DNA from 4 places in the Alteromonas sp. Mac1 genome. Region 4 is predicted to be linked to each of the others. Evidence: predicted binding sites of a transcription regulator. Region 4 holds the regulator's gene; each other region holds the start of a gene.
The links. The regulator LexA, encoded in region 4, represses DNA repair genes until DNA is damaged. The targets are predictions, from matches to a motif close to TACTGTATNNNNATACAGTA.
Positions count from the first base shown of each region.

Region 1: a site for LexA is predicted at 2,615-2,634, ahead of AV939_RS18515 (YebG family protein). Genes of this name have one in related genera too.
Region 2: a site for LexA is predicted at 4,077-4,096, ahead of imuA (translesion DNA synthesis-associated protein ImuA). Genes of this name have one in related genera too.
Region 3: a site for LexA is predicted at 5,353-5,372, ahead of AV939_RS04980 (LexA family protein). Genes of this name have one in related genera too.

Region 1 is NZ_CP013932.1:4,369,203-4,376,746, forward strand. It holds gene rplI (50S ribosomal protein L9) at 1-255, opposite strand, end outside; gene rpsR (30S ribosomal protein S18) at 282-509, opposite strand; gene rpsF (30S ribosomal protein S6) at 521-919, opposite strand; gene AV939_RS18510 (GAF domain-containing sensor histidine kinase) at 1,163-2,335, opposite strand; gene AV939_RS18515 (YebG family protein) at 2,680-2,967, shown strand; gene AV939_RS18520 (methyl-accepting chemotaxis protein) at 3,056-4,636, opposite strand; gene AV939_RS18525 (sensor histidine kinase) at 4,786-6,291, opposite strand; gene AV939_RS18530 (methyl-accepting chemotaxis protein) at 6,350-7,432, opposite strand; gene AV939_RS18535 (LacI family DNA-binding transcriptional regulator) at 7,513-7,544, opposite strand, start outside.
Region 2 is NZ_CP013932.1:42,710-50,253, forward strand. It holds gene AV939_RS00195 (error-prone DNA polymerase) at 1-1,950, opposite strand, end outside; gene AV939_RS00200 (Y-family DNA polymerase) at 1,950-3,353, opposite strand; gene imuA (translesion DNA synthesis-associated protein ImuA) at 3,353-4,066, opposite strand; gene AV939_RS00210 (hypothetical protein) at 4,185-4,700, opposite strand; gene AV939_RS00215 (DUF885 domain-containing protein) at 4,700-6,454, opposite strand; gene AV939_RS00220 (DUF1820 family protein) at 6,496-6,831, opposite strand; gene AV939_RS00225 (M28 family metallopeptidase) at 6,980-7,544, shown strand, end outside.
Region 3 is NZ_CP013932.1:1,189,177-1,196,720, reverse strand. It holds gene truC (tRNA pseudouridine(65) synthase TruC) at 1-23, opposite strand, end outside; gene AV939_RS05010 (YqcC family protein) at 27-350, opposite strand; gene AV939_RS05005 (DUF3549 family protein) at 513-1,559, shown strand; gene AV939_RS05000 (DUF3301 domain-containing protein) at 1,563-1,868, shown strand; gene AV939_RS04990 (hypothetical protein) at 2,459-2,626, opposite strand; gene AV939_RS20355 (alpha/beta hydrolase family protein) at 3,031-4,239, opposite strand; gene AV939_RS20350 (TolB family protein) at 4,242-5,099, opposite strand; gene AV939_RS04980 (LexA family protein) at 5,389-5,802, shown strand; gene AV939_RS04975 (Y-family DNA polymerase) at 5,802-7,058, shown strand; gene AV939_RS04970 (GFA family protein) at 7,092-7,520, opposite strand.
Region 4 is NZ_CP013932.1:4,609,597-4,617,140, forward strand. It holds gene ctaD (cytochrome c oxidase subunit I) at 1-327, opposite strand, end outside; gene coxB (cytochrome c oxidase subunit II) at 337-1,512, opposite strand; gene lexA (transcriptional repressor LexA) at 2,096-2,722, opposite strand; gene AV939_RS19585 (TonB-dependent receptor) at 2,880-4,994, opposite strand; gene AV939_RS19590 (GNAT family N-acetyltransferase) at 5,353-5,760, shown strand; gene plsB (glycerol-3-phosphate 1-O-acyltransferase PlsB) at 5,906-7,544, shown strand, end outside.

The sequences.
Region 1 (7,544 bases), 240 kb from region 4:
GCCAGCTGGCGCCGCAAGAGTTACTTCAGCTAGTTCATTTAGTTTTTCAGCACGTGCATTAGCAGCATCAAGCTGCTCAGCGATTTTCGCTTCAAGTTCAGCACGACGTGCTTCGAACTTTTCAACGTTCGCTTTAGTTGCAGGAACTGCTTTACCCTGTGGAAACAGGAAATTACGAGCGTAACCAGCTTTAACAGCTACTTGGTCGCCCAGACCGCCAAGATTGGCGACTTTATCTAGTAGGATGATGTTCATCTTAACTACCCCTTAATTACGCCAAATTACTTGTGTGAATCAGTGTACGGAAGCAACGCAAGAAAACGTGCGCGCTTAATCGCAGAAGACAGCTGACGCTGATATTTTGCGCTTGTACCAGTGATACGGCTAGGGACAATCTTACCGCTCTCTGTGATATAATTCTTAAGAGTAGCGATATCTTTATAATCGATTTCAGTCACACCATCTGCAGTGAAACGGCAGAATTTACGACGTCTGAAAAAACGAGCCATGGGTGATCTCCTTAAGCGTTATCTTCAGTGGATTCAGGTCTTCTTTCTGCGCGCTCTGTACGAGGTGCAGAATCGTCACGACGCTCACGACGCTCTTCTTTAGTCATAGGAGAAGGCTCGGTTACAGCGTTTTTAGTGCGCATTACCATGTTACGTAAGATAACGTCGTTGTAGCGGAAAGCATTTTCCAGCTCGTCAACAGCTTCAGCAGTCGCTTCAGCATTGATCAATACATAGTGGGCTTTGTGCAGCTTTTCAATTGGGTATGCCAATTGACGACGGCCCCAATCTTCTAAACGATGAATCTGACCATCGTTTTGCTTAAGAATAGTGGTATAACGTTCGATCATACCAGGTACTTGTTCACTCTGATCAGGGTGAACCATAAATACGATTTCGTAATGACGCATTATTGCTCCTTACGGTTGTAGCCTCGACAGTACAGCCAGACTGTATAGAGACAAGGAACCTAGTTAGGGTGGCTGTAAGGGCGCGGATTATACGCACATACCCGCTTTTGTACAAGCATTAATCACCAGCAAATTTTACATTTGTACGTGTTTTGATGAAATTTAGCTAGATACGCTAAATGATGGGGGGTAGCGGGGTTCGTAGACGTTAAAAAGGCTAAGCGCGAGGCTTAACCTTCATGCTTACAATGCTGCCTTAAATGAAAACACGGTTTCATTTTCATCTGAATGCACCATCAGACTCCCCTTATGGGCTTCCGCAATTTGCGAGGCGATAAACAATCCTAGACCTAATCCACCGGTCTTTTTGTTGTTTTCGTTTCGCCAAAATGGATGAAATAGCTTATCTATGACATCCGCACTTATTGGAGTGCCTCCGTTAGATACGCTTAATGTCAGTGTTTCTTCTTCGATATTCGCCATGACTTTGATAGGTTGCGCTGCATCGCCATGCACTATCGCATTAATCAGCAAGTTAGACAGCAACTGGCTGATACGCTCTGGGTCACATGAAAATGTGCCGTCTATAATGATATCCGCAAGTATCTCTCGGTCTGGATGCAGGCCCGAAAGTTCACTTACGGTGTGTACTAGTACACTTTTTAAATCACTTGCTGGTTTAACGTTTAATTGAATACCTTTGCCCATTTGACCATGCGTAAAGTCCATCACGTCACTAATGAGCCGCGTCATACGTTTAGCGCTATTATCCATTCGGGCCAGTACTTTTTGGGAAGTCGCATCGCTGGCGTGATCAACAAGAAAGTCGACCCCCATTTTAAGTGCCGACAAAGGTGTTCTTAAATCGTGGCCTAAAATGGCGATATATTGCTCTCGCAATTTAGCGGCAGCTTGCTCGCTGATGAGATCGGTTTCAACCGCAGCTAAACGATCGTCAACTTCCATTTGCCTCGATATTAACTCAGCAAACGACTTAATTTGACTTTCAATCCTATCTGTTTTTAAAACTGCAGGACGTGGATCTAAGCCGCATAATGTTCCAAAAAAATCGCCGTTTTTGTTGTAAATGGGAAATGAAAAGTAACTTTCAAAGCCATACATCTTAGGAATTTCACTTTGGCGATAAACATCATCTTTCTTTGCGTGCTCAATGACGATGGCTTTTGTAGATTTTCTGACTTGGCTACAAAACGTTGTTTTGATATCGAGTTGATCGCCCGGAATTAAATTGAAGTTCACTTGGTCATATACTGCGCACATTGTCCAGTTATCTTCTGTCACTCTGGCTACGCAGATAAAGCGAAGACCAGTGACATCTGATAACATTTTCATTATATGTGGTACAGCTTCTATCGATTGAATAGTGCGAATATCACGCTCAATTGAAGAACTCATTACTTCCTCTTTGTATCTAAGTCACCCATATCACGCCGAATGTCGGCACTCGATTTCACGCTCTAGCAAGAAAGACTCTTGTGCCTAGTGATAAATTTACTGTTCTTCGTGGCTGTATAACTAGCTACAGGCTGCAACCAATGTGAACGAAACCGGTAAATTTTTGGATATAGACATGACGATGTGAAAGCTGTTTTCCAACGTACGTTTTAAAATACATCCAAGCGTACTTGGTCACTATACTTAAGTTGTAAAAAAATAATATCAAAAAACTTTAAATACTGTTTATTTATCCAGTTAAATATTGTACAGTTTTGTTGTCTATTCATTTAAGGGGACCTACCATGGCCATTACCACACAGTATGTTGTCACGCACAAAGGGGTAGAAAAATTGGTAACTACCGATAAAAAAGAAGCAGATCAGTACGATAAGATGCTCGACGCTGCCGACAACCTTGCTGAATACATTCAAGCAAAGGGCTTAGGCATTGACGATAGCATTGTTGAAGAACTCACAATTATGTTGTCGAAAAATAAAGACAAGGTGAGCAAGATTTTTAAAGGCGCGACAGCACAGAGTGTACTAGAAGATGAGAGTGCCGACGTAGTAAAGCTTAAAGCCAACGGATAGGCATAGCAGAAAAGCTCGGCGTGCTTTTAAGTGGAACGAACGTAAATAGAAAATGGTTAAAAGCACGCTAAAAAATAAACAGCACAGATTATCCTGTGCGTTTATCCGTGTTAAAACGAGCAATTAACCCGTTAACTTGATTTACGGTGTCACGAAGATCTCGACCCACTTTGAGCGTGGCTTCTGAAGACTTCTGCGTTTCTTCTGCACTATCAGCAACATCGACCAGCTGCTGATTAATATGCTCAGCCACGGTACTTTGTTCTTCTACAGCAGAAGACATTTCTACGGTAGCTGAGGCAATACCACTTACCGCATTATTGATTTCTTGTAGCGCGCCTCGGGTTTCTTCAACAATGGCACTACCGTGTTCAGCAGACACCAATCCTTCTGAAGATACCTTTACGGCCCGTTCTGTTCTATCAACAAGCTCTTGAATGATATTGTGAATTTTATCGGTGGACACCCGGGTTTTAGAAGCCAAGGTACGAACTTCATCGGCAACAACAGCAAAACCGCGTCCCTGCTCGCCAGCGCGGGCGGCTTCTATAGCGGCATTAAGTGCTAGCAGGTTTGTTTGATCAGCGATGCTAGAAATGATGCTAGCGGCTTCGCCTATATCACTGGTGGATTGGGCAAGCTCGGTAACCGTATCGGAAATCGACTCCACCGCGCCTTTTAATGACAGTATAGCCTGCATCGCTTCTTCAGCTTTGTGGTTACCCATTTGTACGTTAGTTGCGGCAGTTTTGGCACTAACAGCATTGCTCTCTACTCGCTCAGCCACTTCTTGAATAGCCTGACTCATTTGAGTTACCGCTGTGGCAATTTGCTGGGTGGCAAGATTTTGCTGAATAATCGTTTTGCTGGTTAGCTCGGCTTGGCTGTGAGTTGAAACCGCAATATCTTCTAACCCCACAGATGCATCTTTGATGCGGGTCAACGCCGTGCGCGTACGCGCGAGTTCGCAGCCCAACGCCAACTTAGCCTGAGCAATATAATCAACATCGGCATAATACGTTTGTGCCACGAGTTCATTACTATAACTAGCAGGGCTTAACGAAAGAAATTCCCGCCAATAGCTCCGACTTTTTGCCGATTGCCACGCCATCATAATCAGTAGCGCAATGAAAGTAACACCTAGGGGCACCAAACCCGCGGTAAAACCAATTGCTACCAATAATAATAAACTTACCACTATCATGGGTAACATGGGTGAAAGTGTTTGACCAAGCTTTGCAGCAAAGGGAATTGGCGATTTCCCTGCAGACAACCTGGCATATATAGCGGACGCTCGTATTATTTCTTCATCGGCGGCATGAACCCTAACTGACTCATAACCCACCGCTTGTCCGCCCTCGTACACAGGAGTTACAAAAGCTGACACCCAATAGTAGTCGCCGTTTTCTCTTCTATTTTTAACGAGTCCAGCCCAACTTTGACCCGACTCTAAAGTTCGCCACATTTCTTTAAACACACTTGAGGGCATATCCGGATGACGGATAATGTTGTGGTTTTTTCCTATCAGGTCTTCTCGATTGTACCCACTTGCCTCTACAAATTCGTCATTGCAGTGTTGTATGACACCCCGTTTGTCAGTGGAAGAGATAAGGCGGTAGTGAGAAGGGAATTTGTATTCGCGTTGGGTAACAGACTGATTTTTCTTCACTAATAAAATCCATTGCTATAGTGGTATCAAAGTAAATAGGAGAGCCCTATTCATCGGTAATTCATTAAAAGGGTAGACGATGATGGTAACAATTAATACTAAAGTAGAAAAAGAATTCGGTAATAATGAAGATTATACGAATAAAAAGATTACGCCAGTGGCAGGCGTACCTTAATTGTGGTGCCCTTATCGATTTCACTGGTCACTTCAAACTGGCCGCCGTGTTCTTCAATAATAGTCAGTGAAATAGACATACCAAGGCCGGTGCCATCACCAGGTGGTTTAGTGGTGAAAAAGGGGGTAAACATTTTGCCAATGACTTCCTCTGACATACCTTTGCCTTCGTCTTGCAACGTAATGACCGCCTCGCCTTCTAGGGATTCAACATCAAACTTAATGCATTTTCCTTCATCTGTGGCATAGATGGCGTTAGTAAGTAAGTTGATGAGTACTTGTTGTATTTGCCCAGCGTTGCCTAGTACTTCGATATCGGTTTCAGGAGGCGTGAATATGACCTTATTTTTATACTTGTGCAGGTTATTTGTGATTCGTAAGGCTGAGCTTATCGCTTCGGCAACATTAATGGCTACGCGCTTACCACCGCTAGGATAGGAAAACCCTCTTAGCGCTTTTACGATATCGATAATTCTTTCAATACCTTCTGAGGACTCTTCAAACATTTCAGAGATAGCCTCGGCACTATCTTTTAATGAATACGTGTTTTCAAGCGCTAAATAGCGGGCTTCTATTTCTCCCCCCGCATCCTCACAAAGTACCTTTATTTCAGACAAAGCACTCTGGTAATCTTTAAAGATATCGCCAGCCACCGAGGTGTTGCTACGTACATAACCAATCGGATTATTAATTTCGTGGGCAATACCGGCCGCCAACTGACCTAACATGGCCATTTTATCTGCGGTTATTAGCTTTTCTTGCAGATAGCGTTGGTCTTTTTCCATCGAGGATAGGGCGGCTTTGTGATGCTTAATTTCGTGTTTAGAACTTCGGTAGCCTATGCCAAATTGTAGATAGTGCTTATTTGCATCAAGCACATACAACATTTCTTCGTCTAGTTCGCTGTTTTGGGTCAATAGTGCTAGCCATGCCTGCTCGCCATTGCCCAAGTTCTGCATGAAATGTAATACGTAAGCCTCTTCACGATTATCTGGCCTTTCAACGATATTTACACACCATTGGCTATAATCTTCGGTTACAGACAGTGGCAGCTCATCTAACATAACCTTGGCAAAATCGCTGGCTTCAACCCAACCATTTTCTACTTGCCAAATTTTGTTGTCATCTCCTTGAACCACTTTCCCGGCTTTGGTAATGAAGGCTAAACCACAAAAGGCATCGCTGAACTCTACTGCTGACTCAATGGCGGAGAAAATGAAACTCGCCCCGCTATCGGAAGTTTTAAGGTGGGAAGCAGAGCGATTCAAAAAGATTAATTCTCGCTCTCTTTTTTTTGATTCATGCAATGCTTTACGCAAGGCTTGCGTTGCCGAATAGGCATCGCTTGAGTAGCTTTCTAAAAACCACTCAGCATTTGCCCGCGCTATCTTTTGGCGCTTAAGCTGTCGCTCAAGTAATTTTACTTGAGCTTTTAAGTCAGCAACCTCATTGGGGCTAGGGGGTATTGAAGCATCGCTCAATATATAAGCCTTTTAGTCTATACCTCTTCAAACGCATTTAGGTATATGAGAAAACAAGTTAGCTCACTATCTTGTCTAATAGCAGCATTACTTTCTCGCTAGAGCGTTCCATTTCAATCACTTTAGCTTCTAGTGTTGAAGTATCACCCTCTGCTTTTGCATTAATAGCAGCTACACCAGCACGATGAACCGCTGCATGAGGTGTTTCTAAATCTCTGAATGGTGACGACTTGCCAATAGCCGCACCCTGATTTTCGCTATACCACTTTCCTAAACGACAACTCGCGTGGTCAGCAAGATCACTTGATTTTTTATCGCTGTAACCAAATAAAACCGCATATACATCTGACTTCCATACTACGTGGTCTAGCTTAACCGTTTGTATAAAGGAGCTTAACGTCCCCTCATTAATGGTCGTTTTCATGCTATCGCAATGAGAAACCATGGTTTCATAACTGCTATTAAGGGTACTAATCCCTTCTTCTAGCTCTTCGTTATTGCCTCTTAATTCGTTAACACCTGAAACTGCTTTTGCCGTAGATTGAATAATATCATTTACTAGTTCAGACACTTCTGTCGCTGATTTATTGGTTTCAGTAGCTAGTGCACGCACCTCATCGGCGACAACACTGAATCCACGACCAGCATCACCCGCACGGGCGGCTTCAATAGCAGCATTCAATGCCAGTAGGTTGGTTTGATCCGATATACTGGTAATAGTAGATACAAACTTGTTGATGTTATCCGCTGTACTTGATAACCCAGAAATGCGCTCGCTCATACTCACCATTTGGGTATTCAAACCACTCATGTCTTTGACAATTTTGGTAAGTACTTGAGAGGACTGCTCAAACAATTCATTAATGTCTGATATTGATTGATTTTCGGTGTTTATTTTTTGATAAGACCCTAATACGGTTTCTCGAATACCTTCCACTTGGTTAAAAGAGTTAACCAAACACCGTGTTACCACATCGTCTTTACTTTTCTTTGAAGCATCGCTTAACTCGGTAACTTGCCGATGAAGTTCTGTATTTTCAGACTCTAAGGCTGATATTTTATCTAGGGCAACTTGATAGCGATTTTCAAGTTGCGTGGCCTGAGACTCTTTTTCTAAGTATTTGCTTCGAGAAACGAACATAGGGTGACCAAATTTTAATATGTGTGAAAATTCAGCATAACAGAAAAAAGCGTAACTTCACCATTCGTCGTTGGTTGAAGTTACTCGAATTTCCTGGTGGTTCCTCTAATAA
Region 2 (7,544 bases), 130 kb from region 4:
TATCACTTGTTCCTGAAAAATGGGAACGCCCATGGTGCGCAACAGTACTTCTTTCACTTCCTCAGAAGGATAGGTAATTGCTTCCTTTTTGTGCCGTCGTAGTAGATAAGGGTGCACCATATCACCCTGAATAGGGCCTGGTCTTACTATGGCTATTTGCACCACTAAATCGTAATAGCGACGAGGTTTTAAACGAGGTAGCATCGACATCTGTGCGCGAGATTCAATTTGAAATACGCCCACGGTATCAGCCTGACAAATCATATCGTAAACCTGTTTGTCATCGCCTAATTTGGTAATGAAAGGAATATCTATATCGACAGGGAATTGCTTGTTAAGTAAGTCGAAAGTGCGTCGAATAGCACTTAGCATGCCTAGTGCTAACACATCAACTTTAAGCAGCCCTAGCGTCTCAATATCATCTTTATCCCACTGAATAATAGTGCGCTCTTGCATAGCGGCGTTTTCAACAGGGACCAACTCATACAATGGCCCAGAACTAATAACAAAGCCACCAACGTGTTGAGAAAGGTGGCGAGGGGTACCCATTAATTGCTCGGTGATACTAACTAGAAGTTTTACCCTTTCATTCACCGGGTCGAGCCCTAAATTCGCGAGTTGAGACTGCCAAGGAATGACACTGTCTCGGCGATTAATTTGCTTCATCACAAAGCTTAATTGCGACTCGCTGAAGCCCAAGGCCTTACCTACATCTTTAAACGCTGATTTAAAGCGGTAGCAGATAACCGTAGAAGCAATGGCGGTTCTTTCCCTGCCATATTTTTCATAAATGTATTGGATAATTTCTTCACGACGTTGGTGTTCGAAATCTACGTCGATGTCAGGCGGTTCGTTTCGTTCTTTAGAAATAAAGCGTTCGAACAAAACATTAATTTGTCGTGGATCAACGGCGGTAATTTCTAAGCAATAACACACGATAGAGTTAGCAGCAGAACCTCTGCCTTGATAGAGAATTTTGCGCGCCTTAGCAAACTGTACAATGTCGTAAATGGTCAGGAAAAAGTACTCATATTCTTGTTCACGAATGAGTGAAAGCTCTTTTTCAATAAGTGCCCTCAGCGCATCGGTCAGGCCATCCGGGAAACGCACTTTTATGCCTGCTTCTACACGCTCTCTTAAATAGATAGTAGGCGATGTACCTTGGGGGATAAGTTCAGAAGGGTATTGGTAGCGTAGTTCTGCTAACGAAAACAGGCAGCCTCTCGCGACATCAATGGCATTGGAAATCCATTTTTCAGGGAACAGTTTTTTTAATTTTGAAACGGTACGCAAGCTACGCTCGGCATTGCTTAATGCTGCTCGCCCCAATTTACTTACTTGCGTATGTGCTTGGGTGGCATGAAGAACATGTTGAAGTGGAAGATTATCTACATGGTGCATAAGCACACCAGTACACGCCACTACAGGAAACTCAAATTTTTCCTGTAGTTGTGTGTAAGTCGCAAATCGATGATGGTCATACCCATCAAGTAAACGTTGCGCACCTACGTATGTTTTTATATTGGGCTGACTGGTTAGCCACGTCGCCCAGTAATTATTTTTTTCTTCCTGAGTATTGGGAAGCCATATAAAAATGCAGTGACGAATGGTCCGCAAGTCCCACTCTGCAAGTTGATACTCACCCTTTTGGCTGCGTCTTCTGGCATTTGTAATTATGCGACAAAGCTCGGTATATGCCGCTTTATTGGGGCAAAGTAATACAAAAGACAATGCATCATCGAAGCGGAAATAGCTGCCGACAATGAGCTTAATAGGGAGTTTTTGCTGTGTAATTTCAGCATAAGCTCGCACCACTCCCGCCACAGAACATTCATCGGTAATCGCTAACGCTTCGTATCCAAGAAAAGAGGCGGTAGTCACTAACTGTGCAGGCGAAGATGCCCCTGTTAAAAAGCTATAGTGGCTCTGACAGAAAAGTTCGCTATACATTAGCTGTATACGCCTTGTGTCCACCAACAGGCATTTACATCTTTAAAGACGAGCAAGCGTACACCGTGATTAGTTTCTGCTATAAAATAATCTTTCTGGCTAGCAGCGCTACTCCACCACTGCGTTTGAAGTCGTATAGGGCCAAAGCAAATACGTGTTGGTAGATTTAGGGGCATGGGGCGCTCAAACAAAAATGTCGGAATGATATCAGCGGTATAAGCAGGTGTAGTTTCCTCTACTTGATTGACTGTCATGCCTTCAAAAGTATGACTGTTTCCAGCTTTAGGGTGAAGCGTGCTGTTGTCGCCTAATTTGGCTTTTAACCTTCCAACAAGTTGCTTTTGTGCCACTGAGGTAAATCGATGAGAAAAAAAATCATTCCCATCGTTTTCAATGGGCTCAAATTGCTGGCAGGTTAGGGATATAGCGATAGCGGGCTCGGGCAGTAGAAGGGACTCAACTTTAAGCTCAACCAGCGCTAACCAGTCTTTCTGCGTGGCAAAAGGCATAGCACCATTAACCGCTATAGATAAAGGCTCTGCTTCTCTAAAATGCACCTGAAAAAGTATAGATGACGTGAGTAAATTGCGTGCGCGTAAGTAGTGTTCTAACGAAATTAGTAGCGCTTTAATGCTCGGCAATAAGTGTTGAGTGTTTTCCACTTCAAACGATAAATTTTTTAACTGCTTGAAGCTTATCGATGGCCTGAATAAAACGTATTTGGGAAAGGTTTCCCCCCGCAGTGCGGTTAAATAGCGAATAGTATCGTTTGAAAATCGTTGCCCAAGTTCATGGACGGGAAGTTTAAGTAGTTGGCCTACCTGTCTAACACCGACTTTAGCAAGTGTGGCAATGGTTTTCGAATCAAGGGCAGTTTGTTCTAGCTTACAGCGTGACAATAACAGAGTTATGTTTTCTTTATTATCGGTATAGCGATTGGTTTTATTTTTAGCGAGAAGGCGTGCTGCATCCACTCCCCATGCAGTGGCGAAATAAAAGTGAATACCAGTAGAATGTAGCTCGTTTGTAAGTACATGCCATAAAGCGTCAAGACCACCGTAATACTGCAGTAAATTGTCTAGTCGAATAGCAATGGCGTTGTGAGCTTCAATCACAATGTCTGAAGCGAGTGGGTATAACCGATGTGCAAGAAATAGAAGGGTCTCTTTTTCAGCTTCGCGATTAAACGCTAGAATGTGCACGTGAGGGCAAAGCGCAGCCGCTTGTGCAAGCCCTTGACCGCATTCAACACCTTCGTTTATAGCCTGAGAATTAGCTTGAACTACTTGGTTGCTTTGTTCGTGATAAACCACAGTAGGTATATCACCGTCTGTGAAGCCGCCATCTTTTTTATGGGAATCAAGAGTTAACTGATAGCAGTAAAAGTAAGCCCATAGCATCATTAAATCACCGAGTGTAATGCTGGCTCGGTGTTCTTATTGTTTTGCATGGCTGATTGAATGGCGCGATTGTTAGGGGTCCATGAATGGGGGATCACGATATCGGATACGGGCCATCCATGACGCTGTTTAATAATGTTAACAACCAATTGCGCATCACGAAGATGCAGACTTAAATCTAGGGTAATTGGAAAAGAAGCCCTTTGTTGGTTAGGGGAAGTAAACAGTAAGCACAGCGTATCGTTATGCGACGCCGCCACTTGCAAACGCCGAGCAGCTTTTGCATCCATGGTGTTATTCCAAAGCAATACACAATGACAAGCTGCACTTTTTAAGCATTGCTCTGCTGCCCACAAGGCTTCTTGATCTGTTTTTGGAAGCACGACGATGACTTGTTCTAAGTCTACGCCTAAGCTGCTTAACCAAGGCGCTTGGAGCTGGGCGGGTGGTTTTATAAATACACGTAGTTTGTGTGTGCGATGCGTAGTTAAAACATGTTTGAAAAGCGTGATTTCCCCAATACCCGTTAATGACGCAACTCTTACGACGCCTGATGTGGCGATACCACCGTGCAGGGCTTCATCCAATATAAGATTACCCAGCAAAAACTTGTTTTCGCTTACAGGCTTCTCTCGAGCTCGCCATATATGAGGGTGCTTATCAAAAAGCGCTGCCTTTGAACGAACTTCATTAATGGGTGAAATAGGAATATTCATAACACTATAATACTGTATATTTGTACAGTATTATAGTGTAGAGGTTTGTCTTTTCAAGATGGGTGAAATAGTTAAGGCTGTGAGGACATCTAACTATTTGAAAAAAATGCTTAAATAATTACGCCGTACTGGCATCGCTGCTAGCAGGGCTTTTTTTAGTGTTACCTCCCACCGAGCTAGTTATTAATTGGCAGGCTGCAATAAAACCATCAGCGCTGTTTTTAGACCAAGCCATACGAATGGGGCCAGGCATTTCTTTAATCACGTCTCGCACATCGCTTTGTGATACCTCGGTGCTGCTTAATGCAGAATCTAATGCTTCTTCTAACGTAGCGCCTTTTTCACAGCACGCCATTACAATACTAGAGAAGTTAAGCATAAGCGGCATAAGAGCAGTATGTTGTTGCTGACTTATCAGGCGGCTTTTATAAGCACTTTCGATACGAGCAGCATACGCTTTTTCTAGCGCATCAGTGACGAGCACTAAATTCTTATAAGCATGGTTAACTTTATTACCATTTTGTTTTGCAGATGAACGCGTAAGCGTAAGTTCACGTTGTAGCGTTTGCACACGAAGCGCTAGATAAATCAAAAACAGGACAAGTAGTCCTATGATCCCGAATGCAAATATCATTATCTTGCCGCCTTTTGTTCTTCTATGAATTGGTTAATTTTTTGTTCTAAAATGAATAATGGCACAGAACCATTTTCTAAAACTGCTCGGTGAAATTTACGTACATCGAAATGCTGACCTAGCGCAACCTCAGCCTTTTCACGTAGCGCCTTTATTTTAATTTCACCAATTTTATAAGATAGGGCTTGTGCTGGCCATGATATGTATCGGTCTATCTCAGTATTCACATTATGCTCTGACAAAGCCGTATTGGACATCATAAAATCAACAGCTCTTTCGCGGCTCCATCCCATGGTGTGCATGCCGGTATCTACGACAAGGCGACACGCGCGCCACATTTCGTAGCTTAAGCGACCGAAATTATCATAGGGGTCTTCATAAATTCCCGCTTCAATCCCTAAGAATTCAGAATACAAACCCCAACCTTCACCAAAAGCTGAAATATAAGTGTTACGGCGTACCATGGGTAAACTTTCTAATTCCGCCGCTAAAGATATTTGCAAATGATGCCCAGGCACAGCCTCGTGCAAGGTAAGAGCTGGAAGGGCATAAAGCGGACGCTTATCTAGCGCATAAGTATTTACCCAGTAGTAACCGGGTTGATCGTCTCGACTAGGGTGAATATAACGACCCGTGGTGTACTTCGGGGCGATACTATCGGGTACAGGAGCAACGCCATAAGGCGTACGAGGTAAATATTCAAAGAGCGATGGTAATTTTGCGTCCATCTTTTTCGCAATAAATGAGGCCTCTTTAAGCAGCTCTTCTGCGCTGGTGGCATAAAACTGAGGATCATCACGTAAAAAGGTAATGAACTCATTAATACTGCCATCGAATTCAAGGCTATCTACCACGCTTTGCATTTCAGCTCGAATACGCTTTACTTCTTTTAAGCCAAGAGTATGAATGTCTTCGGGGCTCATATCTGTGGTGGTGTAGTGCTTGGCGCGGTTAGCGTAATAAGCTTTGCCATCAGGCCATTCGTTAGCAGCAATGGCGGCTCGCGCGCCAGGAATATACTCATCAACCATGAAGTCATAAAATGCTTGGTAAGCAGGGAAAACGCTGGTGGTAATGGCTTTTTGGCCTAGTTGGGCTAGCGCAGCTTGTTGTGAAGCATCAATATGTTTTGGAAATCGAGTAAATGGACTGTAGAAGCCACTTTTCACTGGGTCGTCCAGAATATAAGCGGCTACCGCATCTTCGAAGCCTTCAAGAACCACTTTAGGTTGGGTGTAACCCTCTTTTAGCCCTTGGCGCATATAGGCAATTTGTTGTTCAAAGTAGGAGGTAAGTGCATTCAAACGAGACAGGTAAGCGTGATAATCCTCCACCGTTTTAAATACAGATAAATTTGGCAAGGATGCCATGGCACCATGAAAACCGTATTCGGAATTAATGGGGACAAGATAAGCGCGAAAGTGATATTGGCTAATATAATTCTCTAGCCGATACTGCTGCATAAGCAACGAGATAAAAGCGTCGTCAGATAGATTTTCCTTAGAATACGCTTTCAATGCATGACGGTACGTTCGCCATTGTTGATCTTGAGTGGCTAAGCCTTGTGGTGAAATATCCGGTAGCTCGCTATTTTGCGAACTGTTGCCTTGTCTCGAAGCTAGAAGCGGGGAAACACTTAGTTCGTATTTCCAAATTTCATCTAACAAAGCATAAAACGACTTATCCTCGTTGGAGCTTGCCAATGAGGTAAAGCTAGTAAGTACTAGTATAAAAGTTAACAAATAACGGTACATGAAAGCCTCCGGTAACCTTAGACCGGATTATCAACGGTGGGTTACTCTTTGTTAGGTGTATAAATTGGGCTAGGGAAAGGCATCACTTTATCAGACTTATTATCTAATTTAGTAATTTTGGCTGTGCCTTTTTTCCTCACCGCATCAATTCGAAGGATGTTATGCATAGGAATATACGTACTGGTAACATCTGCGAACTCTGATTTAAGCTTTTCATGGCTTGGATCTACCACTATGCCTGTGTGGGTGTCCCACACAAATTCCCCAATTTCCACAAATCCAAATAAGCCACTTTGAGAAAGTGATTTGACGTACACATCGTAGCGTTCGCCATTACTTATGAACTGTACTCGATACAAAGGGTCGGTTTTTGTCATGGGTTTATTAACATGTTGATGAATTAAAGGGCGTGAATTTTACAATGGTCTAGAAATACGGGCAATGGTCGAAAATCGTTAGGCTTAAACGTTACGGAATCGCTTGGGTAAGGTAATATGTAAAGACCTCAAAAATAGTGGAAATACAATGATAAAAAAACTATTACTTGGAAGTGCGATGACGGCGATGGCATTTGCTGCCACTGCGCATAACCATGAAACGACAGAAAATAGCTTTAACCCTGACACTCAGCGTATAAAGTCACACTTATTTTTCTTAGCCGATGACTTACTTGAAGGCCGTGATACGGGGTCTCGAGGGCATGAAATTGCCGCGTTATACATAGCGACAGAATTCGCAAAATACGGTTTAAAGCCAGCAGGTACAGAAGGCTACATGCAACAGGTAAGCTTCCGTAAAGCAAATCTATTGCAAGAGTCGCCAGAATTTACGCTTACTCGTAATGGCGAAAAAATTGATTTTGCTTACCCAAAAGAATATTTAGCAGGTCCTAGCTTACTTAGCGTAGATGCTAATGTTTCAGGCGAACTTGTGTTTGTTGGCTATGGCATAGTGGCTGACGAGTTGTCTCACAACGATTATGAAAATATCGATGTAGAGGGCAAAATTGTGGTTTCGCTAGCCGGTAAACCCAGTGATTTTCCTTCGGAAGAAGGTGCTCATTTTGCCTCAGGGTATCAAAAGCAAAAGT
Region 3 (7,544 bases), 1.3 Mb from region 4:
GTAAATGGAAATTCTTCAGGCATAATTTACTTCTTATTGCGTTCGGTCAGTTTATCAAGTGCAAGCAACTGAACTAGGATAGATTCGGGACAGTCTGGTGCATACATGTGCGCTGCAGGCGAAATTGCCATCTTCCCTGGTAACTGGCCTACTGCTATTAGCTGATGGCATTTAGGCACAAAGACATAGGCCAGCCACTCGAAAAAAGACAAGGTATCAATAGCAAAAGGCGCAGTACTGGCTAATTGCGCTTCGCTAGGTGCTTTGCTCGGCCAACGTTGTGTTTGGCGCAGCGCTGCTTCTAGCGCATTTAAATGATGCTCGAATTCTTCTATCAGCTTCATAGTCATAACAGGGTTAACGGCTTGCCATGTAAATCAGAGCGGCAGTATACCAGAGGCAGCATGCATTCCGCTCGCGCCTTTAAAAGAACAATGCCTTTGCCAGTCGGCGGGTAATATATGCTAAACTTTGCGCCCTAAAATCAGTTTTATGAAGTGAGAACGCCTGAAATGAACGCAAACAGTATTAACTCTATCAGCGAATTTTTATTGCATGCAGGTACAGAATATATTGTTTTTGATATGGGTCGAAGACTCACTGCAATGGACAATCAGGCGTTTTTGGATATTGAGAATGGCTCAACCGTTGCGCCCTTCCCTCGCCAGCAACATGCGTGGTTCGGCATCGTTTTTTGGAATAAGAACAGCTCAAACCAGCACTATATTTGGTTTATTAAATTGCCACTGGACGAGCAAGGGTTGGTTGTTGCAGCTACACGAAACCATTTCCTTCAAATTATCGTTGATGCACTAGGCCAATCAATTTCTGACGAATCAGAAGCGGCCAACACATTGCCAGATAATCCCTATTCCTTTGTGCCTGCGCAGTCATTACTTGCGCAATTTAATGCACTGGTTCGTGCAAGGCTAAACCAGCCTATTAGCGCCAGCGCACAACACGTTATTGCCTATGTAAAAGCGCCTCAGGTGGCTGACTGGCAAAATATTCCCTTACAAGGGATTGCGGATGTAGTTACCCGGCTAGATACCATGGAAAATGGGCAAGAAGTGCAAGACCGCGTGCTCAGTAACTTTTCGCTTTTTGCTGAACCGTTTCAACGGGCTTTTATGGAAATGGCCGAAGTTGCCACCGTATCTGAGCCACTTAACCAATGCATGCTTTCGGTGTTAGACGGCAATGAAATAAGTTTGGCCGCGCTACGTGGTTTATCTTGTGAAACCAAAAACGACACTATCTATACGCAATTAGTTTCGCACTTTGAAGCTAAGAAATTGAATCGCTTAGATATATTAAGTGTTATTGCCGCACGCCATTTTCAACAAATGGACGAGAAATTATTGCTACTATTTTTCGAAGCGGTTGCCGAGGTTGATAGCAAAGAAAACTACAATGGCGAAGTATTCCGCGGCTTCTTCTCAGATCTTGTTCAAGTACCCCAGTTACGTGAATTAGTGCTAGGCATACTAAGAACCCCAGAACGCAGTCACTTACTTGCCAGCGCAATTGGTACTTTGTTCTCGCAAACCAAGGGATAATGAATGACGCTTCTTGAATTAACGTTATGGTTAGGCTTGGGCTTTGTCGCCTTTCAGTTTTGGCGCATACGAAGTATTTCTGAATTTACCGATAGTTACTTGCGCCAGTATTGTAAAAACAATCAACTGCAACTGCTCAGTATCGCCAGAGCCAAAACCCGCATTACCTTCAACTACAGCAAGCCCGATTGGCATAACATTTTTGTGTTTGAGTTTTCAGGCAATGGAGAAGACAGATACAGCGGAGAAGTTGAATTGGTAGGTAAACATATTATTAGAACTACTTTACCACCGCATAGGGTAAATTAAGTTTGTCAGGCTTGTGCCACCCGCTATAAAAATAGTCGTAAACACGATAACGGTGCCGTATAGCAGTGGATGTCTAGTAACGTTAACATCTAGTAAAATTAACGTTTTTAGTGGTAATGCTAAAAATCACGCAAAAAAAAAGGGGTAGCCTCTCTGCTACCCCTTTTCCTGGAATTTTGAGTTTCCCTCTCTGCGTTCCTTTGCGACTAAAATCTTCCCGATTAAAATCCATATACGCCCCTTTCCATCTTCTCTCGCGTGTTCCAGTGCGAGTTACCCATCCTTGCGTAAGTCCCTTTCCATTTATCCTTAACATCCCACCTATCCTACACGTGGGGGCCTCATCCTAAGGCTGTTCCTTGCCAGCAAAAGCTGGTGTTCCTATCCTTTCATCCTTTCTACATCACACATCCTGTGCAACTTGCTCAATCCATAAGCGGTCCGTTCGTTCCTGAGCTGCCTTGCTTTTACGCATCCTGCGCAAACTATCCCTGCTTAAGCCTTCCAAGCTTTCCTTTACGATATATCCTATATCTTTCCTTTTTATGACGATCCTTCGCCAAATCCTTTCTACTTCCTGTTGCGATTCCTTATCGCTTACGCTTTCCTTGCTGGTCCCTTTGATAATTCCATTTGAGCACGTCCGGTGCGCTAATCATCCCTGTGATGCTTCCTGCTTTTCCCTCTCCCCTCACTCCTGTTAAGGGATTCTCTTCCTTAAGTTGTCCAAGGTTGTCCTTAAAATCATCCTGACTCATCGTGTTTCCCTGTGACGCCATTAATAATATCCCTACCAAGAATTCCCGCTAGTCAGAATTACAATAAATTAAGGAGAAAATAAGGAGTTAATATGATCTAAAAATAAAAAAGCCATAAAAATCAATGGCATTAGACTTTAGTCTAGATATAAACCACGAAAAAAAACCCACATTTCCTACACTTTTGTAGGAAATGTCGTACAAAGCTTGTCGTCATTATGACCAATTGCGAATTTTGTGGCGTCTGTCATTCGAAACGAGAATCTCGTTCAAGAGAAGAATTGCACAAATTTACATCAACATGAGAAAGTCATGGCTCACTTTAGTATTGAGCTTAGTTAGTTTGCACGTAAAATTAAGCGCTCATGAAAAGAGGAGCGAAGACTCCTCTTTTGTGGAAAGGCTTAGTCGTTATTTATTGTGGATAAATGCTCAGCTAAACCGGGTATGAAGTCAGCACCATGAATGACTTCTATGCTTGAGTTACTGAAATCATCGCCTATGGGCTCTATCCTGCCTCCCAAACAAGCGCCCAAAAAGGCTTCAGTAACGGCAAAAAATGAAAGGTTATTTTCCGGCTTATTAAAACCATGTCCCTCATCAGGGTAGAGTACATAAGTGACTGGAATATCGCGCTCTTTCATTGCATCTACAATTTGGTCAGATTCTGCTTGTTTCACCCTTGGGTCGTTTGCACCTTGCCCTATAAGCAAGGGTTTGACGATTTTGTCTACATGAGTGATGGGGGAACGTGACTTTAACAGGGCTAAACCTTCTTCAGTGTTAGGATCGCCAATGGCCTGGTAAAATATTTGGCGAAAACTCTCCCAGTAAGGGGGAATAGAATTAAGTAAGGTCTCTAAGTTGGACGGGCCAACAATATCTACTCCGCATTTAAAGGCGTCAGGCGTAAATGTCAGGCCGGTCAATGTGGCATAGCCACCATAACTTCCTCCCATAATAGCCACTTCATCTGTTGTTGTTATACCGCGGGAAACCGCCCAATTTTTTGCATCGATTAAGTCATCATGCATTGCGCCGGCCCATTCTTTATTCCCAGCATTTAAAAAGTCTTTACCGAACCCTGTCGAGCCGCGAAAGTTAACTTGTAAAACGCTATAGCCACGATTGGTTAACCATTGGGGCATAGCACCAAAACCAAATTCATCCCGAGCCCAAGGACCCCCATGGACCAGTAATACCATTGGAGAAGCATGTTCAGCTATACCGTCTTGATTTGGGTCAGAAGTCAAAGGCAACGACAAATAGCTCACTAAGTCTAAGTTGTCCCGAGAAGGGATAACGACGCCGTGCATAGTTGATAATGGAAGAGTGTCGATTTCTGGTTGAGTGATAAATAAATCGTTTAATGTGCCCTCTATGGTGTTAAATACTTTGTAGACGGGTGACTGGTTGCTGTTATCGGTAAATACGGTCCAGAGGGAGTTATCTAATGTTTGTGCCAACACTTGGGAACCACCACTAAGTTGGCTGTTTAATTGACTGATCTTTTTGGTAAACGTATCGTCAATAGCGTACCAGACAGGACGAATGTAATTTAACGCATACGCTAGAGGTCGATGGTCCCGAGGAGAAAATAACACATTAGACACATCTACTTTTTCGTCGCTGGCGTTACTTCAACCGTATCTTGCCCTATTGGGAGATACACAAGAGCTGCGGTATTACGCTCTCGGGTATCGAGCATATATATGCCGCGATTTTCATTATCAAAGCCAAGAATAGTGGTGGTTTGTACATCTGAAAATGGAATACTAAACCACAGGTTCCATTTGTTATTCGATCTGCTAAACACTTGATTTGAGCCATCTGCAGCGGACTTTACCGCAAGGCGTATCGTCAAGTCATTGTCTAGTTCGTAATACCCATAGCCATCATTCTGCTCAAGTAACGTACGCTCACCTGTTGCCACATTTACGCTGTAGATATCATGCCACTTAGGATCGCGATCGTTCATTCCTACTATGACTACACCCGGATGATGTTCGCTTTGTTTCATCTGGGCGGCTTGTACCCCATCATAGGGCGTTAAATCTGCTATCTCGCCACTATCAATATCAATTCGATAGAGATGCCAGTTTTCATCACCATTTTTGTCTTGAGTGAAAAAAATCTGTCGACTGTCTAATGACCAAAAATGAGTGGGAATTCCGCGCCCTGTATCTTGGGTCATCGGCTTGGCGTTAGCGATATCCCCGAGTTCGGCCACCCAAAGATTCATTACGCCTTCGACCGGCGCTCTGAAACTCATTTTATTACCATCTGGGCTAATTCTGCCCTGATAGCGACTTGGGTTTCCAAGCAAAACTTGCCGTGAAATTAGTGAAGGTGAAACTGCTTTGAGTTCAGTTGAGAGTACTTTTGCGCTTTTGGACTGTAATGTCTGATTTGTACAAGCGACTATCGAAATTAGGCCGCTAATAATTATTGCACCGTATAATAGCTTTTTCATGGAGTTCCCTTAAATTTGGTATTTAAAAGTGGCCCAATACCGCTTACAACACTCTTGGTCCTTGTGTATTTGCATTATAAATATAGCTTAAAAATCACCCTACAGAATCAGCTTATTGGTTATCCCTTGCTTGCTTCACATGCAGCTGAAAGAGATCCTCATTTCGAATGATGATTGCCAAGGCGTTTTCAAGCGCACTAAAGCAAAGTATTTTTGTTGCTTTGATTGATCACGGAAAAAGACTTCACTAGAATACTGTATAAATAACCAGTATCTTTTTTAGAAGTGTATGCTTAAATTTATCCCTATCACTGCACAAGCGGGCATCGTAGGCTTCGAATCGCCAGCAGCAGAATATACAGAGCTAGGCCTAAGTCTAGACTCCCTCCTTATCGATAAACCGGCTGCTACTTTCATTGGCTACGCACAAGGCAAGTCGATGATGGACGATGGCATTCACGATGGCGACCTGCTGATTGTCTCAAGGGCTGAAGACATTTCAGACATGTGCATTATTGTGGCGACCTTAAACGGCGAGTTCGTGTGTAAGCGTGTAGACAAACGCCACGGCTGCCTGCGCTCTTCATCCTCATTGTACAAACCCTACTTTTTAAAAGAAGGCGATGAGTTTTCAATAGAGGGGGTGGTAACGCGCTCTATTAGGCTTCACAAAAAGCTTTCCCACCGACTAGGAGGTGAGTAGTGTTTGCGCTGGTAGATGTCACGTCCATGTATGCATCAGTAGAGAAAATCTACAACCCTAACCTGCGAAACAAACCCGTTATGGTTTTGAGCAATAATGATGGCTGTGTGGTCGCGGCCTGCCCTATTGCCAAAAGGTTAGGGTTTAAAAAGTTCGTTCCCTACTTTCAGGTCAAAGAGGAAGCCAAAAAAGCTGGGGTTGTTGTGTGCTCGTCTAACTATGAGTTGTACGCAGACGTGTCTTCAAAAATGTTTTCTGTGATGGCGCAATTCTGTGATGAATTGCACGAATACAGTATTGATGAAGCTTTCATGCGCTTTTCGCCACGCCTAAATGATAGCGAATGGCTGGCCCTTGGCTATGAGATAAGAAAAACCATTTGGCGCGAGGTAAAGCTTCCCGTGGGTGTTGGATTTGGTCCCACTCCAACCCTTGCTAAAGCCGCTAATCACGCTGCAAAAAAGCTAGACGGTTTTCGAGGTTCAGCGGTTATTAATACGCCACAGGAAAAGCAGGCATTATTATCCCGAATGGCAGTAGCAGATGTATGGGGTATTGGTGGGCGTTTGGAAAAACGATTGATGGCCATGGGCATTAATAATGCCTATACACTGTCACAACAATCCCCCGCTAAAATGCGTAAGTATTTCTCTATCGTACTGGAGAACACCGTTAGAGAACTTCAAGGTGAATTACGACTGGCATGGGATGAAATAAGACCTGCAAAAAAAGAAATTTACAGCACCCGTAGTTTTGGAAATAGAGTGACCACACAAGATGAATTAAGAGCAGCGTTAGCAACCCACGCTGAAATAGCCACTAAAAAGCTCCGCGCTCAACACTCCCTCGCTCACAGCGCCACCTTCTTTGCGGCAAATTCGCCTCATGACGATGGCAGGTATGTAAAGCAATCGGCGCTTTCTAACTTTGCTGTGCCTACCAATGATACGCGGCATATTATTCACGCAGCATCTGAAGCGCTCAATAAACTGTTTATTCCAGGAGTGCGGTATTACAAAGTGGGGGTGGGTCTGTTGGACATTCGCGACGAGACAAATCGCCAAGACGATTTGTTTTCGCCCAGTACGGATAACGCAGCATTAATGGCTGTACTTGATAGTACCAATGCAAGGTACGGCAGAAACACGATGCATTTTGGCGCTAGGGGCTTTCAACAAAAATTTGCCATGAAAAGGGACTTTTTAACGAAAAGAGCCACTACACGCTGGGAAGAAATACCAAGAATTAAATGTTGAGATGTCAGATAGCTTGCGTTGCCTACAAGTAACTTAAAACTTTTGAGCAAAATACGCCATGATTTCAGCTTTGGTCATTTCTTTCGTTTTATTAGAAAAGCAATAATAGTGTGGGCGTTGATCGCTGAAGTACTGCATATCCATTTCTAACCCATCTAGTGCTTGAAATATACCGACAGGAATATTGTACTCGCCGGTCTCATTGAGCCTATAAAACAGATGGGAACCACAGTTGCCACAAAAACCGCGAGAAGCCCATTCTGACGACTGATGAATGCTTACGTTATCACCAGCAGAAGTTGTATCTTCGAATTTGACCTGCGTACCGCATTGTAATGCGAACAGCGCCGAACCGCCCCACTGCCTGCAAGACTCACAATGGCAAACAGTGAATTTAGGATTAATGTTCTCTGCAACAACGTTAATAGCCCCACACAGGCAAGTTCCTTGCGCGCTTAGCATCAGCGTACTTCCTTGTTGATAAAA
Region 4 (7,544 bases):
TGGAATCAGCCAATTTGCTAGCCCTGTGAAGGCTGGCATTACTGCACCAAACACCATGATAAGACCATGTACAGTCGTCATTTGATTAAAGAAATTTGGCTCAACAATTTGTAATCCAGGCTGAAAAAGCTCAGCACGGATCACCATTGCCATGGCGCCGCCAATTAAAAACATGATAAAGGCGAACCATAAATACAAGGTGCCTATATCTTTATGGTTAGTGGTAAACAACCATCGAGTTATTCCTTTTGGAATATGGCTATGATGGTCATGATCTTCGTGATGCGCCGCGGTATCCGGCGCAATGACATCAGTTGCTTTACTCATTACGCACTCCTAGTTTCCATTTACGACAGCATTAACATCTTTGGCCTGCACCATATCGCCCGTATTATTGCCCCACGCATTTCGTTCGTAGGTCACCACAGCCGCAATGTCTTTTAGGCTTAACATTTTTCCGAACGCCTGCATCGCCGTGCCGGTTTTACCGTTCAACACAATATCGATATGTGCAGTTTGGTCTTCAAGTACCATTTCACTGCCCTTAAGCGCAGGAAATACACCGGGCAACCCTTCCCCATTAGGCATATGGCAAGCTGCACAGGTGGCGTTATAAACTCGCTTACCTTCCTTCATTAGTTCATCCATCGACATATTCATCGACAGTAAACGTTGCTCTTCTTCTTTCGCTTGGCGAGCGGCTTCTTCTTGCTCGTTCATCCACGCATCAAATTCGGCAGGTTCTTTTGCGATAACCACTACCGGCATAAAGCCATGATCTTTTCCGCAAAGCTCGGCGCACTGCCCGCGATAAATACCAGGCTCGTTCACCTTTGCCCAAGATTCATTAATAAACCCTGGATTAGCATCTTTTTTCACCGCAAAATCTGGAACCCACCAAGAGTGAATAACGTCATCTGAAGTAATAAGAAAGCGCACTTTTTGCCCTGTGGGGATCACCAGTGGACGGTCGACCTCAAGCAAATAATTCGTGCCTTTCTCGAATTTGTTTTCAATTTGTTCTCGCTGAGTCGCCATTAACGAATAGAACTCAACATCTCTGTCCATGTATCGGTAATGCCACTTCCACTGAGAACCTGTAACGACAACAGTAAGATCGGGCTCACTGGTATCTTCCATCGCAATAAGGGTTTTAGCGGCGGGAATAGCCATAAGAATAAGAATGATGAAAGGTACTACTGTCCACGCAATTTCAACTTTTACATTTTCATGGAAGTGAGCAGGCTTCGCTCCTCTGGATTTACGGTGTAAGTACATTGAGGTAAACATAACCCCAAAAACCACAACGGCAATGGCGATACAGATAAAGAACATCAACATATGAAGGTCGTACACTTGACCACTTATGTCGGTTGCGCCTCGACGTAAATTCATGGATGAGCCTTCACCTGTTGCTACATCCGCAAACAGCAGTGGTGAGGTAAGCAAAAGTGGCAGCCCGTAAAGCCACTTTGTCGCTTGTGTCGCCGCTTGTGTCGTTACTCGTTTCACTCAACACCTCCGTTATAACAGAAGCATTACCGCAATAAATGCGCTGCGCTTCTGGCAACTGATACCCGAAATCCAACTTTTAACTTAATTGCCCAGCTTTAGTTGTAAAGCAAAGTTGCAGCTATTGTTATTATTTTGTTAAATACAGTATAAGAATTGCTCAATAAAACGCACAAGTCTAGTCTTTTCTAAGAAAAAACAATTCCAGCGTTTAATTTTTAATCAAAAGTTGTAAGTAAGAGGAATGAATCACGCCACAGCGTATGGGCGTTATAAGGATAATTAATGTGGCCGTTTGAAACGCTCATTTTGAACGAAATCGACGAATATAAAGTGTAATAAGTTTCTTATAATCAAAAGGTAGTTACGTAATATTGAATGCTTTTCAAACAGAATAGATAACAGACATAGCGGTAGTTAGTACTATAAAAGATGACATAAATAGAAGATAAAATGTGGGAACCGGATCAACTGGCCTCTAAGGTATTTCTGAGGCTTAAACAAGATTATTGTGCAAGCAAGGTATGGTAAACATACAAAAAAGCGGCCTATAAGCCGCTTTCTTTACTAAATAGCTAAAAAGTTACATCCAATCGGCATTTCGAATAACACCAACGGCAATACCTTCAATAGAAAAAGGCTCTGAAGCTAAGTCGACCTTAATAGGAGAAAATTCATCATTTTCAGCATGAAGTAGCACTTCACGGCCACGCTTTTCAAGGCGTTTAACGGTAACGTCTTCATCGACACGTGCCACTACCACCTGCCCATTATGGACATCCGTAGTGCGGTGCACGGCTAACAAGTCACCATCAAGTATACCTATGTCTTTCATACTCATACCGCTTACACGAAGCAAGAAGTCGGCGTGAGGCTGAAATAGGGCAGGGTCGACCTTATAATGAGATTCTATATGCTCTTGCGCTAGAATAGGTTCGCCCGCAGCCACTCGGCCAATAAGAGGTAGCCCTTCTTCTTCAGGAGCTTCATCTTCAAGTGGGATATTCAATTTAATACCACGGGAAGTACCTGGAAGAATCTCGATGACACCTTTTCGGGCCAACGCTTTTAAATGTTCTTCAGCGGCATTCGCAGAGCGAAAACCTAAATGACGGGCAATTTCTGCACGGGTAGGCGGCATGCCAGTTTCGAGCATGGTTGTTTTTATCAGCTCGAGAACTTCTGTTTGTCTTGCTGTGAGTGGGCGCATAAAAGACCTGTCTGTCTATACAGTTCCTGTAAGTATATACACCTAAAAGGAAATGACAAGCACAAAGCTTTGCAAAGCATGTTTTTTATACTGACCTAACCACAACGCAAAAAGCGGCCATGAAGGCCGCTTTGTATATCACTACTATTTAGCGTGACTAAAACTTATATTGCAAACTCAAACGCGCATTAAGCGGCTCGCCGGTGGCAATATTGTTGTCGTTATGTGCTGACGGAAAATAATCTTCGTCGAATAGGTTTTCAACGTTTAGCTGAATTTTAACGTCTTCGCTATAGTCGTAATAAAGTGCAGCGTCTACGCGAACAAAGTCAGGTAGCTCAACCGTATTATTTAATGAAGCATACTGCTCAGATTGATAAATCACGCCTAATGCAACACGCCATTCATCATTTACTTCATACTGATTCCATAACGTCAGCATATGTTCTGGTAGCTGCGCTAAGTCGCGGTTCGCCAATGTGCCATCTACAATTCGACCCATTTCTTCGCCATCAAGGTTGCTGTAACCAGCATTGATTACCCAACGTTCTGAAAGTTTACCCACCACCTGCACTTCAAAACCTTTGGTTTCGGTACCGGTTAAAATAGACGCTTCCGGGTTGTTAGGATCTTGCGCTGTGCCGTTTTCACGTTCAACTTCAAATGCCGCTGCTGTCACGCTAAGCGAGTCAGATAAATTCCACTTCACGCCAATTTCTTTATTTTCAAACTCTTCAGCTTCTAGCGCTTGGCTTGTCAGCGACAGTGAAAGGAATTGATCACCTGAACGAGGTAAAAACGATTTGCTGTAACTTGCGTAAATCGATACTGATTCCGCTGGCTTGTAAATTAAGCCTGCACGCGGAGACACTTGTGAATCAGAACTTGATAGAAAACCGTTGTTGCCATCATCTGCACCGTCAGCCACTTCAATACTATCTACGACATCGATATCGAAGTTGTCGTAGCGAAGACCCGCTACCACGATCCAATTATCGTTAAGTTTAATTTCATCTTGAACAAACGCTGAGGTAAAGGTGACATCAGATGCACGATCTCTTACTGGGTCGGTCAGCGTCATTGAAGGAATTACTAGTGGGTCACTAAACACGAAGGATACTTGATCGTCTTGACTGTCTGCAAAAAACGCATCACGGCGAGCATTTTCTGTATCTTGGCTACCGTATTCCATTCCCGTCAACAAGGTATGGTTAATATCACCCGTGGCAAACTGCCCAATAAGGTTCAATTGAACCAACGTGTTCTCACGGGTTGTAGTATCACGATATCCGTCTAACGTGACTGTGCCTGCATCAGCATCAAAATTAACGGGGTACAAGTTTTGATAAGCTTTGTCATAGTCAGCAAACTGAACCGTACCGTTCAAGTTCCAATTTTGCGATAGTGAATGATCAACACGAATGCGGGCAATATGTGCTTCAAGGGTAGTATTGTTGAAGTCTGGATCACCAAAGTAGGTATCGTCATAGCCTTCCAGCGGCGCACCATCTAATGAAGGAATCCCCCTATCGACTAAACGGTCATCGTTTACGTATTCGTAAGATGCCACCACCGTAGTGTCGTCGTTAGCCATCCATGTATAGGTAGGGTTTAATGCGTAACGTTCACCATCTTTAAAATCACGGTGGTTATCAATGCTGTCGAACACACCATTAAAACGAAACGCATTGTTGGCATCTATGGCTTTATTGGTATCTACGCTAATAGAGCCAGCGCCAAAGGTATCAATACCTGCTGACAATGTGGTGAAGTCTTCCGCAGTACTGGCTACTTTAGTCACACGGTTAACCACGCCACCGCCGCCACCGCGTCCAAATAAAAGTGCGTTCGCACCACGTAATATTTCAACGCGTTCTAAATTATATAATGGGCGGAAGTACTGAACGTCGTCGCGAAGCCCATCAACAAAGAAATCGGCAGTAGTGTTCTGTCCACGAATAGTCACCTGATCGCGATGATCTTCACCCAGCCCAATGCTCACACCTGGCGTGTATTGCATAACATCGGCAATACTAAACAGTGCTTGTTCTGAAATTTGCTGTGCACTTACTACCGATACAGATTGTGGCACGTTAACCAATAGTGTTGGGGTTTTTACCGCTGTGGCGACTTGTTGACCAAAGAATGCGCCGCGTACTGTAATACGTTCAACGCTTTCATCTGATTCAGCTACAGTGTCTTGAGCCAAAACAGATGTGCCATAAAGTGCCAATAGAACAGCAGTAGAAATAGTTGCTTTACCAAGTTTCAAGCAAGTCTCCTCGAGTGATAATTCAAACAGTATTGAAAATGATAGATATTCTTATTTAGAGCGGATTCTAGTCATAATTGTTAATAATTAAAAGGTGTATTAATAAAAATTAAACTTTTGTTATAAATGAAAGCGTCAGTTTAACTAGACAGCCTGTTTAGACAGGAAATAGTGAATAGGCGCCTTACCTTTAATTGGGTTTACGCCGAGGTGACAAGTTTGGCATTAAGGCATAAAGTAACCTTTCTTTTATCTATCTTTAATCAGTGTATTTAATTCCGTCATGTTGCATTACCTCGACTATACCCCCGAGCTAGCCCCCCACTTTGACCGCATAAATAGAGAGTGGATCACCAAGATGTTTCGTTTAGAGAGCGTTGATGAGGCCGTTATTGGCAACCCTCAGCGTAATATTATCGATAAGGGTGGATACATTTGGTTTGCTGAACATCCCGATTTTGGCATTGTAGGCACATGCGCATTAATGAAAAAAGGGGAAGGGGTATTCGAACTTACTAAGATGGGTGTGGTCAGTGAAGCAAGAGGATTAAAAGTAGGCGAAGGCTTGTTGCAATATGTATTGAATAACGCCCCTGCCATTGCTTTTAATACATTATTTCTTTTAACGAATAAGAAGTGTGAGGCCGCTATTCATCTTTATAAGAAAAATGGCTTTGTTCATTGTGAAGAAATCATGCAAAAATTTGGTTGTTCTTATGAACGCTGTGACGTGGCTATGCATTACAAAGGCAATGCCACTAATTGATATGTAGGTAAAAACACGCTCAATCAATATGCTATGGCGACAATTTATACTAATGACTCTTTCAAACAGCCCCACGGCCTCTGCATGACATTGCACGAGATGTGGTACACTTCTCCCGTTTTAATTTCATAGGATTACAGAATTCATGTCGTGGATGCGAAAAGCCCTTTTGTCGCTATTTCATTATCCTGTTAAGTTGCTGGTTAAAGCCCACAGCATTCCCGTAAACGTAGAGACTGAGCTTGGCATTGATAAGTCGAAGCCCATCGTTTACTTGCTTCCAGCAAACTCGGTAACCGATCAATTAGCACTTAGAATGTCAACAGAAGCACTAGGTCTACCGAGCCCGACTGATACGCTTACGTTAGCGGGCAGAGAATACCCATCTACGCTGTTTCTGCGTAAAACCCAACCGATTTTTCGTTCACAAGCTGACGATACCGGTATTGAAGATGTATTTACTGACTTGTTTCATTTGCACAGAGACCATCATCAATTAGATCTTCAAGTGGTTCCGGTATTTGTAACTTGGGGCCGAGCGCCTGGGCGAGGTACGCCTGGATTAGCTGACCTTATTGCCGATAATGCCGCGCCAAGTTGGCTGAGAAAACTCTTTATCGTGATGTTTTTAGGCCGCGATAATTTTATCAATTACTCAAAAGCCGTTTCGGCTCGTGCCATGTCAAACCAACATGGTAGTGATAAAAGCATTGCGCACAAACTGGTGCGTGTAGCAAGCACTCACTTCCAGCGTAAGCGCCAGAGCATGACTGGCCCTACATTGTTAGAGCGCCAAGAGTTGAACAACAGTGTACTCGGTTCTGATGCCGTGCGCCGTGCTATGGCAGAAGAGTCTCGCAGTAAAAAAATTACCCATGAAGCGTCAAAAGACAGAGCACAATCGTACGTTACCGAAATAGCAGCTGATTATCGCGAAGGGTTAATTCGTTTTGGCGATCGACTGCTTACCCGTATTTGGAACAAAATTTACAATGGTATTAGTGTTGGCCACTCTGAACGTATTCGCGAATTAGCCGCTAACGGCCATGAGATTGTTTACGTGCCTTGTCATCGCAGTCACATGGATTACCTGTTGCTCACTTACGTGATTTATCATGAAGGCATGGTAACTCCCCATATTGCCGCGGGTATTAACTTAAATTTCTGGCCGGTTGGTAAAATTTTTCGTCGCGGCGGAGCCTTCTTCTTACGCCGTAGCTTTGCCGGGAACAAGTTGTATACCGCGGTATTCCGCGAGTACTTAGAGCTACTTTTCAACAAAGGCTATTCGGTAAAGTATTACCCTGAAGGTGGCCGTAGTCGCACTGGTCGACTTATCCCACCGAAAACAGGCATGCTTGCCATGACCATTCAAGCCATGCTGAAAGGTGTGAATAGACCCGTTAGCCTAGTACCAGTCTATATTGGTTACGAAAACGTGATGGAAGTGAAAAGCTACCTGAACGAGTTAAAGGGGACTAAGAAGCAAAAAGAATCTAACTGGCAAGTGTTCTCGGCCATCCGCAAGCTTAAAAACTACGGTCATGGCTATGTGAATTTTGGTGAGCCTATTCAGCTGAACCAATTTTTAGAAACCCATGTGCCAAACTGGCGCGACTGCCGTGATGCTGAGCCAGAGAAAAAGCCTGCATGGCTAACGCCGGCCGTAAACGAGTTGGCCAACAATGTCATGACACGTATTAATCGCGCAGCAGCGGTTAATGGCATGGCGTTAACATCGCTGTGTTTACTGTCGTCAAAAACACAAACTATGAGTGAGTCTG